Regions from separate parts of the Pseudomonas sp. PP3 genome, predicted to be linked through region 2. Evidence: riboswitches for the same ligand, from Rfam matches in the RefSeq annotation. Region 2 holds a riboswitch; the other holds the start of a gene.
What was found. A riboswitch is a leader RNA that binds a small molecule or an ion and turns the genes downstream of it on or off. The one in region 2 is predicted to bind cobalamin.
Positions count from the first base shown of each region.

Region 1: linked by a shared signal. The riboswitch ahead of cobO (cob(I)yrinic acid a,c-diamide adenosyltransferase) and the one ahead of KHO07_RS14950 (CbtB-domain containing protein) in region 2 are both predicted to bind cobalamin.

Region 1 covers NZ_HG995459.1:1,742,152-1,750,149, reverse strand. Annotated here, with positions in the region: gene cobD (threonine-phosphate decarboxylase CobD) at 1-244, opposite strand, end outside; gene cbiB (adenosylcobinamide-phosphate synthase CbiB) at 237-1,145, opposite strand; gene bluB (5,6-dimethylbenzimidazole synthase) at 1,142-1,792, opposite strand; gene KHO07_RS08140 (cobyrinate a,c-diamide synthase) at 1,789-3,189, opposite strand; gene cobO (cob(I)yrinic acid a,c-diamide adenosyltransferase) at 3,200-3,811, opposite strand; cobalamin riboswitch at 3,894-4,123, opposite strand; gene KHO07_RS08130 (sorbosone dehydrogenase family protein) at 4,320-5,633, shown strand; gene KHO07_RS08125 (class I SAM-dependent methyltransferase) at 5,647-6,300, opposite strand; gene KHO07_RS08120 (C40 family peptidase) at 6,319-6,855, opposite strand; gene KHO07_RS08115 (NlpC/P60 family protein) at 7,021-7,653, opposite strand; gene hda (DnaA regulatory inactivator Hda) at 7,881-7,998, opposite strand, start outside.
Region 2 covers NZ_HG995459.1:3,296,521-3,304,518, reverse strand. Annotated here, with positions in the region: gene KHO07_RS14975 (fatty acid cis/trans isomerase) at 1-644, shown strand, start outside; gene nfuA (Fe-S biogenesis protein NfuA) at 769-1,353, shown strand; gene cobM (precorrin-4 C(11)-methyltransferase) at 1,520-2,266, opposite strand; gene KHO07_RS14960 (cobalamin biosynthesis protein) at 2,351-2,764, opposite strand; gene KHO07_RS14955 (CbtA family protein) at 2,761-3,474, opposite strand; gene KHO07_RS14950 (CbtB-domain containing protein) at 3,486-3,680, opposite strand; cobalamin riboswitch at 3,802-4,027, opposite strand; cobalamin riboswitch at 4,258-4,470, shown strand; gene cobW (cobalamin biosynthesis protein CobW) at 4,569-5,636, shown strand; gene cobN (cobaltochelatase subunit CobN) at 5,640-7,998, shown strand, end outside.

The sequences.
Region 1 (7,998 bases), 1.6 Mb from region 2:
GCGGCAGCAACTGGATGGCCATTTGCGAACCGGCCACCGGCAATGCCTGCAAGGTACCGTAATAATCGCAAGCGGCCTGTTCCAGACCGTCGTCGGTTTCCGGCAACCGTGCCCACGCCCGCAACGGTATTTCAGGGACAGGAAAAGGCCAGGGCGCGAGGCCGCTGGACAGATCGAGCCAATCGGCTTCCTCGATGCCGTATTCGAACGCCGCCTTGCGCAACCGGCCACCGTGTTCAAGCATAAAATTCAGCCCCCACGCAGAGAATCAGCAGCCATAACCATACCCCGCGCTGGACCAATTGCCAGCCTCGGTCGATGGCGTCGGCATCCGCCGGCACGCCTTCGCCCAGTTGCGGACGCTCGTGCAGTTCGCCGTGATAAATCGCCGGCCCGCCCAATTCGACGCCCAGCGCACCCGCCCCCGCCGCCATCACCGGACCGGCATTCGGACTGTCCCAGGTCGGGCCCTGGGTACGCCAGCATTTCAAGGCCAAGCGGGTTTTACCCAGCAGCGCGTAGGTCAATGCCACCAGGCGCGCAGGCATGTAATTGAGCACGTCATCGATCTTCGCCGCTGCCCAGCCGAAACGCTCGAAGCGTTCGTTGCGATAGCCCCACATCGCATCCAGCGTATTGCTCAACCGATAGAGCACCACGCCCGGCGCACCGGCCACGGCAAACCAGAACAAGGCGGCGAACACCGCGTCGCTGCCGTTCTCCAGCACCGATTCGGTGGCGGCACGGGCGACTTCGGTTTCATCCAGCTCACTGGTTTTACGGCTGACCAGATAGCTCACGCGTTTGCGTGCTTCTTCAAGATCATTGCTGCGCAGGGCTTTCGCCACAGGCTCGACGTGTTCACCGAGGCTGCGCATGCCGAGGGCGCAATACAGCGCGAGAATCTCGACGATCCAGCCGACATAAGGCGCCCAGGAAAATGCCGTGGCCAACAATGTCAGCGGCAACACGGCGATCACCCATGCAGTGACACCATGACTGCGCCAGCCACGGCCACCGCCGTTGAAACGTTGCTCGATGCGCTCGGCAAAACGGCCGAACGCCACCAGCGGATGCCAGCGTTTGGGTTCGCCCAGCAGCGCATCCAGCGCAACCGCGGCGACACTCAACAACGCCACACTCATTGACTCACTCCCCAATAATTTTCATACAACATTTCACTCAGCGGACGCGCCTGCGCCCAGCCTTCGAGCACCAGCATCGGCGCCGGATAGAATGCCTTGACCGGCCCCAGGCACAGGATCGCCAATGGCTTGGCACCCGCGGGCAAGCCCAACAGGTCCGCGAGCGCTTGCGGTTCGAACAATGAAACCCAGCCCATGCCCAATCCTTCGGCACGGGACGCCAGCCAGAGGTTCTGGATCGCGCAGGACAACGACGCCAAGTCCATTTCCGGCAACGTACGACGCCCGAAGATATGCCGCTCGCGATCCTCCATCAGTGCAGCCACCAGCACCTCGGCACAGTCGTTGATGCCTTCGACCTTGAGCTGCATGAATTCGTCGGTGCGCTCGCCGAGGGCTTCGGCGGTGCGGATGCGCTCGTCTTCCACCAGCGCCTGGATCTTGCCGCGTAAATCGCGATCGCTGATGCGGATGAAACGCCAGGGCTGCATCAGGCCAACGCTGGGCGCCTGATGCGCGGCTTCGAGTAAACGCCGAAGCAACTCGGGCTCGACCGTGCCCCCGCTGAAGTGGCGCATGTCGCGTCGTTCGGCGATAGCGCGATAAACCGCTTCGCGTTCGGCATCGGAAAAGGCGTTGTCAGTCATGGCCTCTTCGCTGGCAAGCCAGCGCCCACAAGGAATTGCATTTCTTCAGGTATCACACTGCTCACTGTAGGAGCTGGCTTACCAGCGATGGCGGCTTCAAGGTCGGGTGCGAAAAGCGCGGCGATCGCCTGTGGATTCGACGGAAAATAAAAATGCACATAAGAGGCCGTCATCCGCCCCTCACGATAAACCGCTTCCGCCCCACGTCCGCCATTAGGACTCAAGCCCCGGGCAATCGGCGTCAGTTCGGTGGTCGTCAGCGAGTGATGATAGGTATGCCCGCGCAGCGAGCCTTCCGGCAGCTCAACCGCCTGCAAGGCCAACGCGGCCAGGCGCTTTTGCATCACCGCGTCACCGCTCAGCAAACCGACCAGCTCGGCGCGGGTGCCTTCGACATCAGTCAACGAATCGAGCAAATAAAGCATGCCGCCACATTCGGCCAGCAACGGCTTACCCGCGGCATGGTGCGCACGGATGGCGTTCAGCATCGAGGTGTTTTGCGCCAGCGCCACATGATGCAACTCCGGATAACCGCCCGGCAGATACAAGCTGTCGGCCTCGGGTAATTGCGCGTCACGGATCGGCGAGAAAAACCGCAACTCAGCGCCCATCGCCCGCAACACATCGAGACTGGCGCCATAAGTGAAGGCAAACGCTTCATCACGGGCCACGGCAATGCGCACACCGGCCAGCAACGGCTCGGCTGCAATCACATCGGGAGCGGCAAATTGCACCGCTGGCGGCAACGCGACTTCGCAACTGCTGGCCAAGGCATCAGCCGCCGCATCAAGGCGCACATCGAGGTCGTTCAACTCGCTGGCCTGTACCAGCCCCAGGTGGCGGCTCGGCAACTCGATTCCGGTTTCCCGGGACAAGGCGCCATACCAACGCAGGCCTTCGGTCAGGCTGCCCTCAAGCAATTGCGCGTGACGCAGGGTGCCGACGCGATTGGCCAGGACACCGGCAAACGGCAAGTCCGGCTGATAACGCGCCAGCCCGAGGGCCAGTGCACCAAAAGTCTGGGCCATGGCGGTGCCGTCGATGACAGCGAGCACCGGCACACCGAAATGGCGTGCCAGATCGGCACTCGACGGCGTGCCGTCAAACAGCCCCATCACGCCTTCGATCAGAATCAGATCGGCCTCAGCGGCGGCTTCCCATAACAGGCGACGACTTTCCTGCTCGCCGACCATCCACATATCCAATTGATAAACCGGCGCACTGCTGGCGCGCTCGAGAATCATCGGGTCGAGAAAGTCCGGGCCGCATTTGAACACGCGCACCTTGCGCCCCTGATTGCGATGCAAACGGGCCAGTGCGGCGGTGACAGTGGTCTTGCCCTGACCGGAGGCCGGCGCGGCAATCAATACTGCCGGGCATTGGCGAGCGCTACTCATACAGTGCGGCTCACAGTTCCACGCCTTTTTGCGCTTTGATTCCGGCCTGGAAGGCGTGCTTGATCATGCCCATCTCGGTGACGGTGTCAGCCAGCTCGATCATTTCCGGCTTGGCGCCGCGACCGGTGACCACCACGTGTTGCATCGGCGGACGCGCCTGCAAATCGCTGAGCACCTGATCCAGATCGAGATAACCGTGCTTGAGGGCGATGTTCAATTCGTCCAGCACCACCAGGCCGATGGACGGATCACGCAGCAGTTCCTGCGACACGGCCCAGGCCGCTTCGGCGGCGGCGATATCACGCTGACGATCCTGGGTTTCCCAGGTGAAACCCTCGCCCATCACATGAAAACGCACCTGCTCGGGGAAACGTCGGAAAAACAATTCTTCGCCGGTGCTGTTACGCCCTTTGATGAATTGCACCACGCCGCACCGCATGCCATGGCCCATGGATCGCGCGAGCATGCCGAGAGCCGAGCTGCTCTTGCCTTTGCCGTTGCCGGTCAGCACCAGCAGCAGGCCGCACTCGTTCGGCGAGTTGGCAATGCGCTCGTCGATCACGGCTTTTTTGCGCAGCATGCGCGCCAGATGACGTTCGTCACGATCAGGGGTATCAGTCATGGGGGAGCTCTCCGTTGAGGCTGGAATAACGGCGGGCAGGCACAAGAATAGACGGCAAGAAGCCTGGCATCGCCCACCGTGATGCCGCTTGGATGGATCAGGCCGGTCTCCGGACTCATGAGCGGCTTGCGCCAGACTGCGCGCCTTCCCATGTCTGTCGACACAGTGGCCAAGGCGCAATCTTTCACTCATTTACCGTTGCGGGGGCAGCGTCGGGATTGCGGCTCTTCACTTCTGAAACGCTCGCTCACCGACTTCCCTGTTTCACTCTGTCGACCCAAGCCACAGAGCACCTGAAACAAGCCGCGAAGGTTAGAGGGTTGGGGGTGGAGCGTCAATTGAAGACAGGGCGCACAGATGAATAACCGCCGCCGATCAATCACCAGGCAGGCCGTTACCATCCCGGCATGGCCGTGCTGCTGAAGCAGGCTCGCGGCTTAAGGGTTGAACCAACCAGCGGCCAGGCTTCTCTATGATTAAATCAAGGCATCCACAGGGAAGATCCGCAATGCGCACATCCGAGCTCGTATTCGTTGTCGCTCTCGCCGGAGGGCTCGTCGCTTGCGGCGAAACCTCCAGCCTGCAAGTCTCCGACGGCACCGGTCCGTCACCCAAGTTGCCCGAACCCAACAAAACGCTATTCCCGACGATGAACATCGCCCCGGCCATCGGCTGGCCGGACGGTGCAAAACCCGTGGCGGCCAGCGGCACTCAAGTCGGCGCATTTGCCGATAATCTCGATCACCCACGCTGGCTGTACGTGTTGCCCAATGGCGACGTCCTGGTCGCCGAAACCAACGCCCCGCCCAAGCCCGATGACAACAAAGGCATCAAGGGCTGGATTACCAAGAAAGTCATGGGCCGCGCCGGAGCAGGCGTACCGAGCCCGAACCGCATCACACTGCTGCGCGACAGCAATCACGACGGCATCGCTGAGACCCGCACGGTGTTCCTGGAAAACCTGAACTCGCCCTTCGGCATGACGCTGGTGGGCAACGACCTGTACGTGGCCGACACGGATCGCCTGCTGCGCTTCCACTACGAAACCGGCGACACAGCCATCAAGTCGCAACCGATCAAAGTCGTCGACTTACCGGGCGGGACACTGAATCACCACTGGACCAAAAATGTGATTGCCAGCCAGGACGGCAGCAAGCTGTACGTCACGGTAGGCTCGAACAGCAATGTCGGCGAGAACGGCATGGATCAGGAGCAAGGACGTGCGGCGATCTGGGAAGTGGATCGCGCCACCGGTAATCACCGGATCTTTGCCTCCGGCCTGCGCAATCCGAACGGCATGGCGTGGGAGCCGCAAAGCGGCGCACTGTGGACGGCGGTCAACGAGCGGGATGAAATCGGCAGCGATCTGGTGCCCGATTACATCACCTCCGTGAAGGACGGTGGGTTTTACGGCTGGCCGTTCAGCTATTACGGCCAGCACGTCGACGTACGCGTCGAACCGCAAAACCCGAATCTGGTGGCCAAGGCGATCGCGCCGGACTACGCGGTCGGCCCGCACACCGCGTCGCTGGGCCTGACGTTCGCCGAAGGCAACACATTGCCGGCGCAATTCAAGGAAGGCGCCTTTATCGGCCAGCACGGCTCATGGAACCGCAAACCGCACAGCGGTTACAAAGTGATTTTTGTGCCATTTAGCGCAGGCAAGCCGACGGGACAACCGATTGATGTGCTCACCGGTTTTCTCAACGACGAAGAAAAAGCCATGGGCCGGCCGGTAGGTGTCGTGATCGATCAGCAGGGTGGCTTGCTGGTGGCCGATGATGTGGGAAACAAGGTATGGCGGGTGTCCGCGACTCGATAAGCGGCTGCGATCGTTAGCGTTTACGACAGAGCGTTAGCCCATCCCCCAGCGGCAACAACGACAGATCTACCCGCGCGTCATCCTTCAACGCTCGATTGAGCGCCTGGATCGCGCGGGTGTCTGCGCTCTGCGGATTGCTTTCCAGCACCCGACCGCTCCACAGGGTGTTATCAAACACCGCCAGCCCACCGACCCGCAGCAACCGCAGCGCGTGCTCCAGATAGGCCGGGTAGTTGGCCTTGTCGGCATCGATGAAAATCAGATCGAATTCGCCAGGCTGATGCAGCGTGCCGAGCGTTTCCAGCGCAGGCGCCAGGCGCAGATCAATGCGCGTGCTCAATCCGGCTTCTTCCCAGTAGCGACGAGCGATGGCGTTGTAGTCACCCGGCATGTCGCAGCAGATTAGCGAGCCTTCATCCGGCAATGCCGCCGCCATGCACAGGGCGCTGTAACCGGTAAAGGTGCCGATCTCCAGCAATCGCCGCGCACCGATGAGCTTCACCAACAACGCGAGAAACTGCCCTTGCTCGGGCGCTACCTGCCAGCGCGCCATCGGCAATGCCTGGGTTTCGTCGCGCAAGCGCTTGAGCAGCGGCGTCTCGCGCAGGGATACGTCCAGAAGGTATTGATACAGCGAATCGTCGAGGTTGAGTGTGCGAGCAGTCATGACGACAACCTCCGAAGATCAGGGATTGCGCGCCAAATGCTCCGGCTGCAGGACGCGCTTGGCACTCAGGTAGGCTTTCTGCCAATACGCTTTGGACAGGCTGTCGAGCTTTACCGTGCCACCGGTGGCTGGCGCATGGACGAATCGCCCTTCGCCGACGTAAATCCCGGCATGGCTGACCTGGGAGCCGCCGTTGGTGGCGAAGAAGATAAGGTCACCGGTCTGCAAGCCTTCCTTGCCGACATTCGCCGCCTGCATGGTGATCATCTCGCGCGTGGTGCGCGGCAAGGAAATCCCGGTGACATCGCGGTACACATAGCCAATCAAGCCACTGCAATCAAAACCCGAATCCGGCGTATTGCCACCCCAGCGATAAGGCGTGCCCACCAGGCCCAACGCGCGAAACAGCACGTCTTCCGCTTCAGGTGAGAACGATTGGGAAGGACCGAAAACGATGGGTGCCCTGACCACCGGCGCGGGTGGCGGTGTGCGGCTGGCGCAAGCGCTGAGCAGCGCTGCGAAGAACATGATTGCGAGGCGGGCCGACGTCGACATAAGCAGAGCATCCTGATCTGGCTGCGGCTTTTTTCTGCTGGGACGCAGAAAAGAAAACCGCCTGCGCAGTACGCAGGCGGTTTGCCATCATTGATAGATCAGAATTCTAGCGCTTATCAGGCAAACTTCAAGTAAGACTTTAAGTTCACCTTACAAATTGTCCGCTTACTTGCGAGCGGTGACGATTGGAGCCGCACCTGGCGCCATGGCGAGTGCGCGCTTGGCTTCGATGAATGTCTTGCTCCAGTAGCTGTCGCCCAGGCTATCGATCCGTACACCACCGCTGCGGCGGCTGCTGGAATGGATGAACTGGTTGTCACCCAGATAGATCCCGGCATGGCTGACGCGACCGCGGCGACCATTGGTGGCGAAGAACAGCAGATCGCCCGGCTCGAGCTTGCTGCGCGACACCAGTGGTGCGTCCACGTTGATCATTTCGCGGGTGGAGCGCGGCAGATTCATGCCGGCTTCTTCACGGAACAGGTAACCGATGAATCCGCTGCAATCGAAGCCGGCTTCAGAGGTACCACCGAAACGGTAACGGGTACCGATCAGCGACATGCCGCGTTCAAGGATGCTGTCTGCCAGAACCGGCAGCTGGTAGGACTTGCCATCGGCGAAGTCGGCCAGTTCTTTTTCGGTCGCGAGTTCTTCCTGATAAAGAGCGGAAGACTGAGCGGTAACGGAGCTTTTCACCTGCTGTTGCTGCGCTTGCTGGACCACTGGAGTGTGGGCAGCGCAACCGAACAACAGGGTAACGAGTGCGAGAGGCACGAGGGGTGCAAAGCGATTTAGCATGGGCACGACCGTGGCTGATAGTTGTAAAGAAGCCGAGACTATGCCCGCTATCATCCTCATTTGCAAATTCAATCGAACTTTATGTGACTTATCGGTTTCTCGTTAACATCTAAGCGCTTAAGCCTATTTTGAATGTTGACGCAGCCTGCAACCGTGCAGGAAAGCGGATTTTCTGGCGCCTGAAATATGCCAGAAACCGCTTCAGACCTTGAATTTACCGGGTTTTGCTACCAACCCAGCGTCTCTTTAAGGAAGGGAATTGTCAGCTTGCGCTGGGCTTGAAGCGAGGCCTGATCGAGTTGTTCGAGCAAGTCGAAAAGCGCGCTCATGCTACGGGTTCCGCGG
Region 2 (7,998 bases):
TGGACTACGAGACCATCGACAACGACAAGCCGACCGCGCTGAAACTGGACGAAAAAGACCCCAAGCGTGATTTCGCCATGCAGTTGCTGGCGCGTTACGGCGATCTCAACGCCAATCCTGACCCGATCAATCGCTGTGACGGCGCCTATTGTTCGCGGCCTAACATTGATCCCGAGCTGCAAAATGCCGAACAAGCCTTGAGCACGCTCACGGCGCGACCGGCAGCCGGGCTCAGGGTCATCGATCAACTGCCGGAAGCCACAATGTTGCGTATCGAAACGTCGAGCGGAACCCGTGTGGTCTACAGCCTGCTGCGCAACCGCGCCCACAGCAACGTGGCTTTCCTGCTCGGCGAATCACTGCGTTATCAGCCGGGGTTGGACACCCTGACGATTTTCCCGGGCGTACTGAGCAGCTATCCGAATTTCATGTTCAACATCCCGGCCGGAGAGGTTCCGGCGTTTGTGGCAGCGATGGAAAATGCCAAGGACGTCGATCGTTTGGAGAAAATCGTCGAACGCTGGGGGATTCGTCGCAGTCATCCGCAGTTCTGGCAGTACTTTCATGATTTAAGCCGCTACATCCACGAAACCGAACCGGTGGAAGAGGGCGTGCTGGACATGAATCGCTACGAAAACCTGTGAAAAACCACCGATCCTCCGGCAGCGCGTGCTGGGGGATCGTGGCAATCTTTCCCGACAAAAATACTAGGACTTTGTCCGCGGCGATGATTGGCGTAAACTGCGCCCAAGCCTGCGAGGAGTTTCCATGACCGCTATTACCATTACCGACGCCGCCCACGATTACCTGGCCGATCTGCTTTCCAAGCAGAACACCCCGGGCATCGGCATCCGCGTCTTCATCACCCAGCCTGGCACCCAGTATGCAGAAACCTGCATTGCCTACTGCAAACCAGGCGAAGAAAAACCTGAAGACACCGCTTTGGGGCTGAAAAGCTTCACGGCCTACATCGATTCGTTCAGCGAAGCGTTCCTGGACGACGCGGTTGTCGACTACGCCACCGACCGCATGGGCGGCCAACTGACCATCAAGGCGCCAAACGCCAAAGTACCGATGGTCAACGCTGATAGCCCGGTCAACGAGCGCATCAACTACTACCTGCAAACCGAGATCAACCCGGGGCTGGCCAGCCACGGCGGTCAGGTCAGCCTGATCGATGTGGTCGAGGACGGCATTGCCGTTCTGCAGTTCGGTGGCGGTTGCCAGGGCTGCGGCCAGGCAGACGTGACCTTGAAGGAAGGCATCGAGCGTACCTTGCTCGAGCGCATCCCGGAGCTCAAAGGCGTCCGTGACGTAACCGACCACACGCAGAAAGAAAACGCCTACTACTAAGGTGTTCGCTGCGACCTAAAAAACGGCGCTGTGGCGAGGGAGCTTGCTCCCGCTTGATGGTGTAGCCATCACAATACAGCCGATGCATTTCCCGTGATGAGTGCGTTGGCTGATGTTGGGACCGCTTTGCGGTCCAGCGGGAGCAAGCTCCCTCGCCACAAGTGTTTCAGGGTCTATAAAGATGCGCATGTCCCGCGCGATACAGTGACGACTCGCTGAACTGATCACTGCCCAATACTCGACCTACCAATATCAACGCCGTGCGTCGAAACCCTTTTTCTTCAACCTTCCCGGCAATGTCCTCAAGCGTCCCCACCACCCAGTCCTGATCCGACCAGCTCGCGCGATGAACCACCGCAATCGGGCAATCGGCGCCATAATGCGGCAGCAGCTCCTCGACAATCTTCGCCAGATGATTAACCCCTAAATGAATCGCCATGGTCGCCCCGTGCTGCGCCAGACTGGAAAATTCCTCGCCTTTTGGCATCGTGGTTTTGTCGGCGTAGCGAGTCAGGATTACGCTCTGTGACACGTCCGGCAACGTCAATTCCGCCCCCAGCAGCGCGGCGCAGGCGGCGGTTGCGGTCACGCCGGGGATGATCTCGAAAGGAATGCCGAGTTCGCGTAGAGGGCGGATCTGCTCACCGATGGCGCCATACAGGCTCGGATCTCCCGAGTGCACCCGCGCCACATCCTGGCCGTTGGCGTGGGCAGTCTTGATCAGTTCGATGATCTGTTCCAGATGCAATTCGGCGCTGTTAACCACGGTTTCGGCCTGATGGCCTTCAAGCACCGCAGCAGGCACCAATGAGCCGGCATAGATAATCACCGGACAGCTGCGAATCAGCCGCTGGCCTTTGACGGTGATCAGTTCCGGGTCGCCGGGACCTGCGCCAATGAAGTAGACGGTCATCGTCGATTCCTGTGGGTAAAAAGGGGCTGGGCAAGGCTTCAGATGAAGATTGCTCATGATCGGATACGTGGATTATCGGGGATTTTACGCAGGGCAGGCCAATGCCAGAGTGGCCTGGGCATACTTTTGTCGCGAGATCAGCAGTTTTGCCGGTGCATTGGTCAATTGTTCGGCCAGCGCGAGGGCGGCACTTTCTGCCACGCCGTAGCATCCGGTGCGCTCGAAAGCGATCTGCGAATGGTGACTGAGTTGTGGCTGATAAGCGGCCAGTTGTTCACTGCTGAAATACATGAGCGGTAGCGCCAGTTGAGCGGCCAACTCGCTCAGCGCCGGTTCGTCGCGTTTCAAGTCGATGCTGGCCAGGGCCATGATGTCATGCAGTTCGATTTGATGCGCTTGCAGTGCCTGATCCAGCAGCGCCCGCAACGTATTGACGGGGCAGCCGCGCTGGCAGCCCAGGCCGACCACCAGGGTCGGCGCTGTGCGGGGATCCATCATGCGTGGTATTGGCCATCGCTTTTGCGGCGGAACAACCAGGCGCTGATCAGGCCCAGGGCCAGCCAGAACGCGACGTTGGTCAACTGCGAAGCGATTTTGAACCGGGTTTCCAGTGCTTCGGGTGCCAGCATCGAATGCACTTCCGGTTGCGGGGCGCCAATCACGTGGGGAACGGCAATGATCGCCGCGCCGAGGATTTTCATCAGCCAGTGACGGCTGAACACGATCAGCGCGATACCGACTGCAGTGGAGGCCGCAGTACCGACCCACCAGAACTGCCGTTGCGCCAGATCGGCGGCAGCGGTGCCTGGCAACTCAGGCGGCAGGCCGAGTGTCGGCGCGAGCACGAAGGTTGCGTAGCCGGCCAGACCCCAGAGCAAACCCTGGGACGTTTTGGTCGGCGCACGCAAGGTGTACAGGCCGGCCAGCATCAGGGCGAAACCGACGGCCACCACCAGGTTGCCGCCGGTGGTCGACAGCACGCGCTGCCAGCCGTCTTCCGGCTCCCAGGCTTCGCCATCGTGGGTGTGAGCGGCGACGGCGCCTTCGCTGTGTGCGTGTTCGTGGACTTCAACAGCGGCCGGTTCGGATTTCTCGTAAGTCTCGGCCTGCAAAATCAGCGGGGAAACCCAGAAGCTTTGCAGCAGGGTGAGCAGCAGGGCGGCGAGCAGCCCGGTGAAACCTGCGGTTTGCGCAATACGCTTGATCATCTCGGCGGGTCTCAATGGCACGGGAACGCGGCGCTGTGACGGGTATCGTGGGCGGCGTTGTGCACCGCTTCGATGTGCGAGAAACCGGCGAAGTACACCAGGCACGCGCCGAGGATCGACGCAAAAACGGCGGCGGTCAGGCGTTGAGTCAGGGTGGTGGTGGCGCTGGCGGAGCTGCTGTGGCCGGTGCTGCTGATGGTCGACATGGCGTTTCCCTCTGGTCTGTCAGCGGGGAATCTAAAGCGCATGCAAGATCCTGCACACGAACGGGCGCGCAGGGATTCGAACAGCGCCCGCCCACCGCGGGTTTGTCATTCAGTGATTGTGTTTTCACTTTGTGTTGCGGGCCGGTCTCCGGGCTCACGAGGGGCACAGGCTTTCGCCTTGACCTGCAAACGTCACCTTCCCATGCCGGATGGGCACAGTGGATCTGACGCTTCGCTCGCTTACCGTTGCGGGGGCAGCACCGGACTGACATGGCCTTGAGTAAAGCACATGATTCACCGGTTTCCCGTTTCACCCTGTGAAGGGCACCCGTAACAAGATGCGTAGGAGAGCATGGGCGAGGGCTGGGCGTCAATTGGCAAGGGTTCTCGTTTGAGGTACCACATCCCCTGTGGCGAGGGAGCTTGCGCCCGCCGGGTTGCGAAGCGACCCCCGGCATTCTTTCTGGAATACCTCGTCAGCAGGTATTACGACGGCTTCGCCGCCGAGCGGGAGCAAGCTCCCTCGCCACAGACGACCGTGATGCACGGCGGACATTGACCCGCCCCAATACCATGCGTAGCCTTGCGCTTTCGAGGTTCTTCGGCATCTGTCGAAGCTAAGAAGGGAACGCGGTCAATGCCGCGGCTGCCCCCGCAACTGTGAACGGTGATGTTCGCTGCCACGCCACTGCACGCTCAACCCTTGAGCCCGCGGGAAGGCGCAGTAAACGCCAGTCAAGCGACTGGCACACCGTCAGCCAGGAGACCTGCCTCGATACAGATTCTCACTACAACCGGGCGGGGTGATCCGGTGGCGAACGCTTCCGGCGCGCATGTGCGTTGCCGGTTCTCGTCCCGTATGCCCGCCACCTTGCCAAAGGGCATCCGATGAAAACACTGGCCAAACTCCCTGTCACCATCGTTACCGGCTTCCTCGGCTCGGGCAAAACCACGTTGCTGCGGCACATGCTCGACAACGCTCAGGGGCGCCGCATCGCGGTGATCGTCAACGAGTTCGGCGAACTGGGCATCGACGGCGAAATCCTCAAGCAGTGTTCCATCGGTTGCACCGAAGAAGAAGCCAGCGGTCGTGTGTACGAACTGGCCAACGGCTGCCTGTGCTGCACCGTTCAGGAAGAGTTCTTCCCGGTGATGCGCGAACTGGTCGCCCGTCGCGGCGACCTCGATCACATCTTGATCGAAACCTCGGGCCTGGCACTGCCAAAACCACTGGTGCAAGCCTTCCAGTGGCCGGAAATCCGCAGTGCCTGCACCGTCGATGCGGTCATCACCGTGGTCGACAGCCCGGCCGTGGCGGCTGGCACCTTCGCCGCATTCCCGGATCAGGTCGACGCCCAGCGCAAACTCGACCCGAACCTGGATCACGAATCGCCACTGCACGAACTGTTCGCTGACCAACTGTCCAGCGCCGACCTGGTGATCCTCAACAAGGCCGACCTGATCAGCCCGGAAGACCTGGCCCGCGTACGCCTGGAAGTTGCCGAAGAGCTGCCGCCCGCGGTAAAAGTCATCGAAGCCAGCAGCGGTCGCCTGCCGCTGGACGTGCTGATCGGCCTCGGCGCCGGTTCCGAAGAGCACATCGATAGCCGTCACAGTCACCACGATCACCATCACGATGATGACGATCATGACGACCACGATCACGACGCTTTCGACTCCATCTCCATCGAATTGCCGGCATCCGATGAAAGCCTGCTGATGGACGCGCTGACGCAACTGGTGGTCCAGCACGGCATCCTGCGCGTCAAAGGCTTCGCCGCGATCCCGAACAAACCGATGCGCTTGCTGATCCAGGGCGTGGGCACGCGTTTCGACAAGCACTTCGACCGTCAGTGGGGCGCTGAAGAAGCTCGCACCACGCGTCTGGTGCTGATCGGCCAGGCGCTGGATGCCGCCTTGCTCGAAGCGCAATTGCGCGCCGCGCTCAGCGTATAAGCCATGCACCTGCTCAGGACCCAGCCCGGCGGTTTCGTGTCGGATGACAACATTGCCGACCTTGGACAAACCCCCGCCGAGCTGGTGATCCTGTGCAGCGGCGATTCCAGTCTGGCGCTGCTCGCCGAAGCGGCGCAGCAGTTGCCCGACGATTACCCGAGCGTGCGCCTGGCCAACCCGATGCAGGTGCAGAACCATGCGTCGGTTGATCTGTATGTCGATGAAGTCTTGCGCCACGCCAAGGTCATTCTGATCTCGCTGCACGGCGGCATTGCCTATTGGCGTTACGGCGTCGAGCGGCTGGTGGAGTTGTCGCAGCGTGGTGTGCAGTTGATTCTGGTGCCGGGGGATGATCGCCCGGACCCGGAGCTCAGTGACCTGAGCACTGTCGATGCCGAAGATCGAGACCGACTTTGGCAGTTTCTGCGCCAGGGCGGCATGGGCAACGCGCTGGACTTCTTCCGCTGCCTGGCCAACCGTTGGCTGGCGCGGGATTACGCCTGGGACGAGCCGCAAGCATTGCCGCGCACGGCGATTTACCATCCGCAAAAACACACCCCCGCATTGAGCGACTGGCAGGCCGATTGGCAGGCCGGTCAACCGGTGGCGGCGGTGCTGTTTTACCGCTCGCATTTGCAAGCGGCGAATACTGGTTTCATCGATGTTTTTTGCCAGCGGTTGCAGGCAGCGGGGTTGAATCCGTTGCCGATTGCCCTGGCCAGTTTGAAAGAGCCCGGCTGTCTGGCGGCAGTCGAGGATTGGCTGGATGAAGCAGAAGCCGGAGTGATCCTTAATACCACCGGTTTTGCCCAATCGAGCCCCGAAGCGCCGCATTTGCGTCCGTTTCGCCGCAACATCCCGGTGATTCAGGCCATTTGCGCCCAGGACAACGAACCGGGCTGGCGCGCCAGCGATCAAGGCCTCGGCCCGCGGGATCTGGCAATGCACATTGCCTTGCCGGAACTGGACGGGCGGATCATCAGCCGGCCGATCAGTTTCAAGGATCTGGCGTGGCGCAGTGAGCGCAGTCAATCGGATGTGGTGTGCTACCGGCCGCAACCCGAGCGCATGGACTTTGTCGCCGAACTGGCGCGGCGCTGGATCGATCTGGCGCGCCTGCCCAATGCGCAAAAGCGCGTGGCGCTGATCCTCGCCAATTACCCGACCCGCGACGGCCGCATCGGCAACGGCGTGGGCCTGGACACGCCAGCGGCGGCGCTGAACATTCTCCGCGCGCTGCACACCGAAGGCTATCCGCTCCCCGCCGAACTGCCGGACAGTGGCACCGCGTTGATCCAGCAACTGCTCGGCGGCGTCAGCAATGATCTGGACACCCTCGACCAGCGTCCTTGCCAGCAAAGCCTGGGCATGGATGAATACCTGACGATGTTCAACGCGCTGCCCCAAGCCAATCGCGCCGCAGTGATGGAGCGTTGGGGCACGCCGGAAAACGATCCGATGTGCCGCAGCGGCCGGATGATGATCGCCGGGTTGCGTTTCGGCCTGACCTTTGTCGGCATTCAACCGGCGCGCGGTTATCAAGTGGACCCGAGCGCGGTGTATCACGACCCGGACCTGGTGCCGCCCCACGGCTATCTGGCGTTCTACTTCTGGCTGCGCAACACCTATGGCGCCCACGCGCTGATCCACGTCGGCAAGCACGGCAACCTCGAATGGCTGCCGGGCAAAGGCGTCGGCCTCTCGGAAAACTGCTGGCCGGATGCATTGCTCGGACCGTTGCCGAACATTTATCCGTTCATCGTCAACGATCCGGGTGAGGGCGCCCAGGCCAAGCGGCGGACTCAGGCGGTGATCATCGATCACTTGATGCCGCCGCTGACCCGCGCTGAAACCTACGGTCCGCTGCGCAATCTCGAATTGCTCGCCGACGAATATTACGAAGCGCAATTGCTCGATCCACGCCGCGCCCGGGAGTTGCAGCGCGACATACTGCAACTGGTGCGCGAGACCCACATCGACCGCGAACTGCAACTGGACGAAAAGCTCGACAGTGACGCAGACGCGGCGATCTGGTTGCCGCGTCTGGACACCTACCTGTGTGACCTGAAGGAATCGCAGATCCGCGATGGCTTGCATGTGTTTGGCGAGTCACCGGTGGGGCGTTTGCGCATCGACACCTTGCTTGCGTTGTTGCGCATTCCCCGGGGTGATGGGCGTGGCGCGCAATCGAGTTTGCTGCGGGCGCTGGCCAAAGCGTTCGCGCCGGGCTTCGATCCGCTCGATTGTGCGCTGGCCGAGCCGTGGACCGGGGCGCGGCCGGAGGCCTTGTTGTCAATCAGCGATGACCCTTGGCGCACCACCGGCGATACCCGCGAACGCCTCGAACTGTTTGCCACGCAAC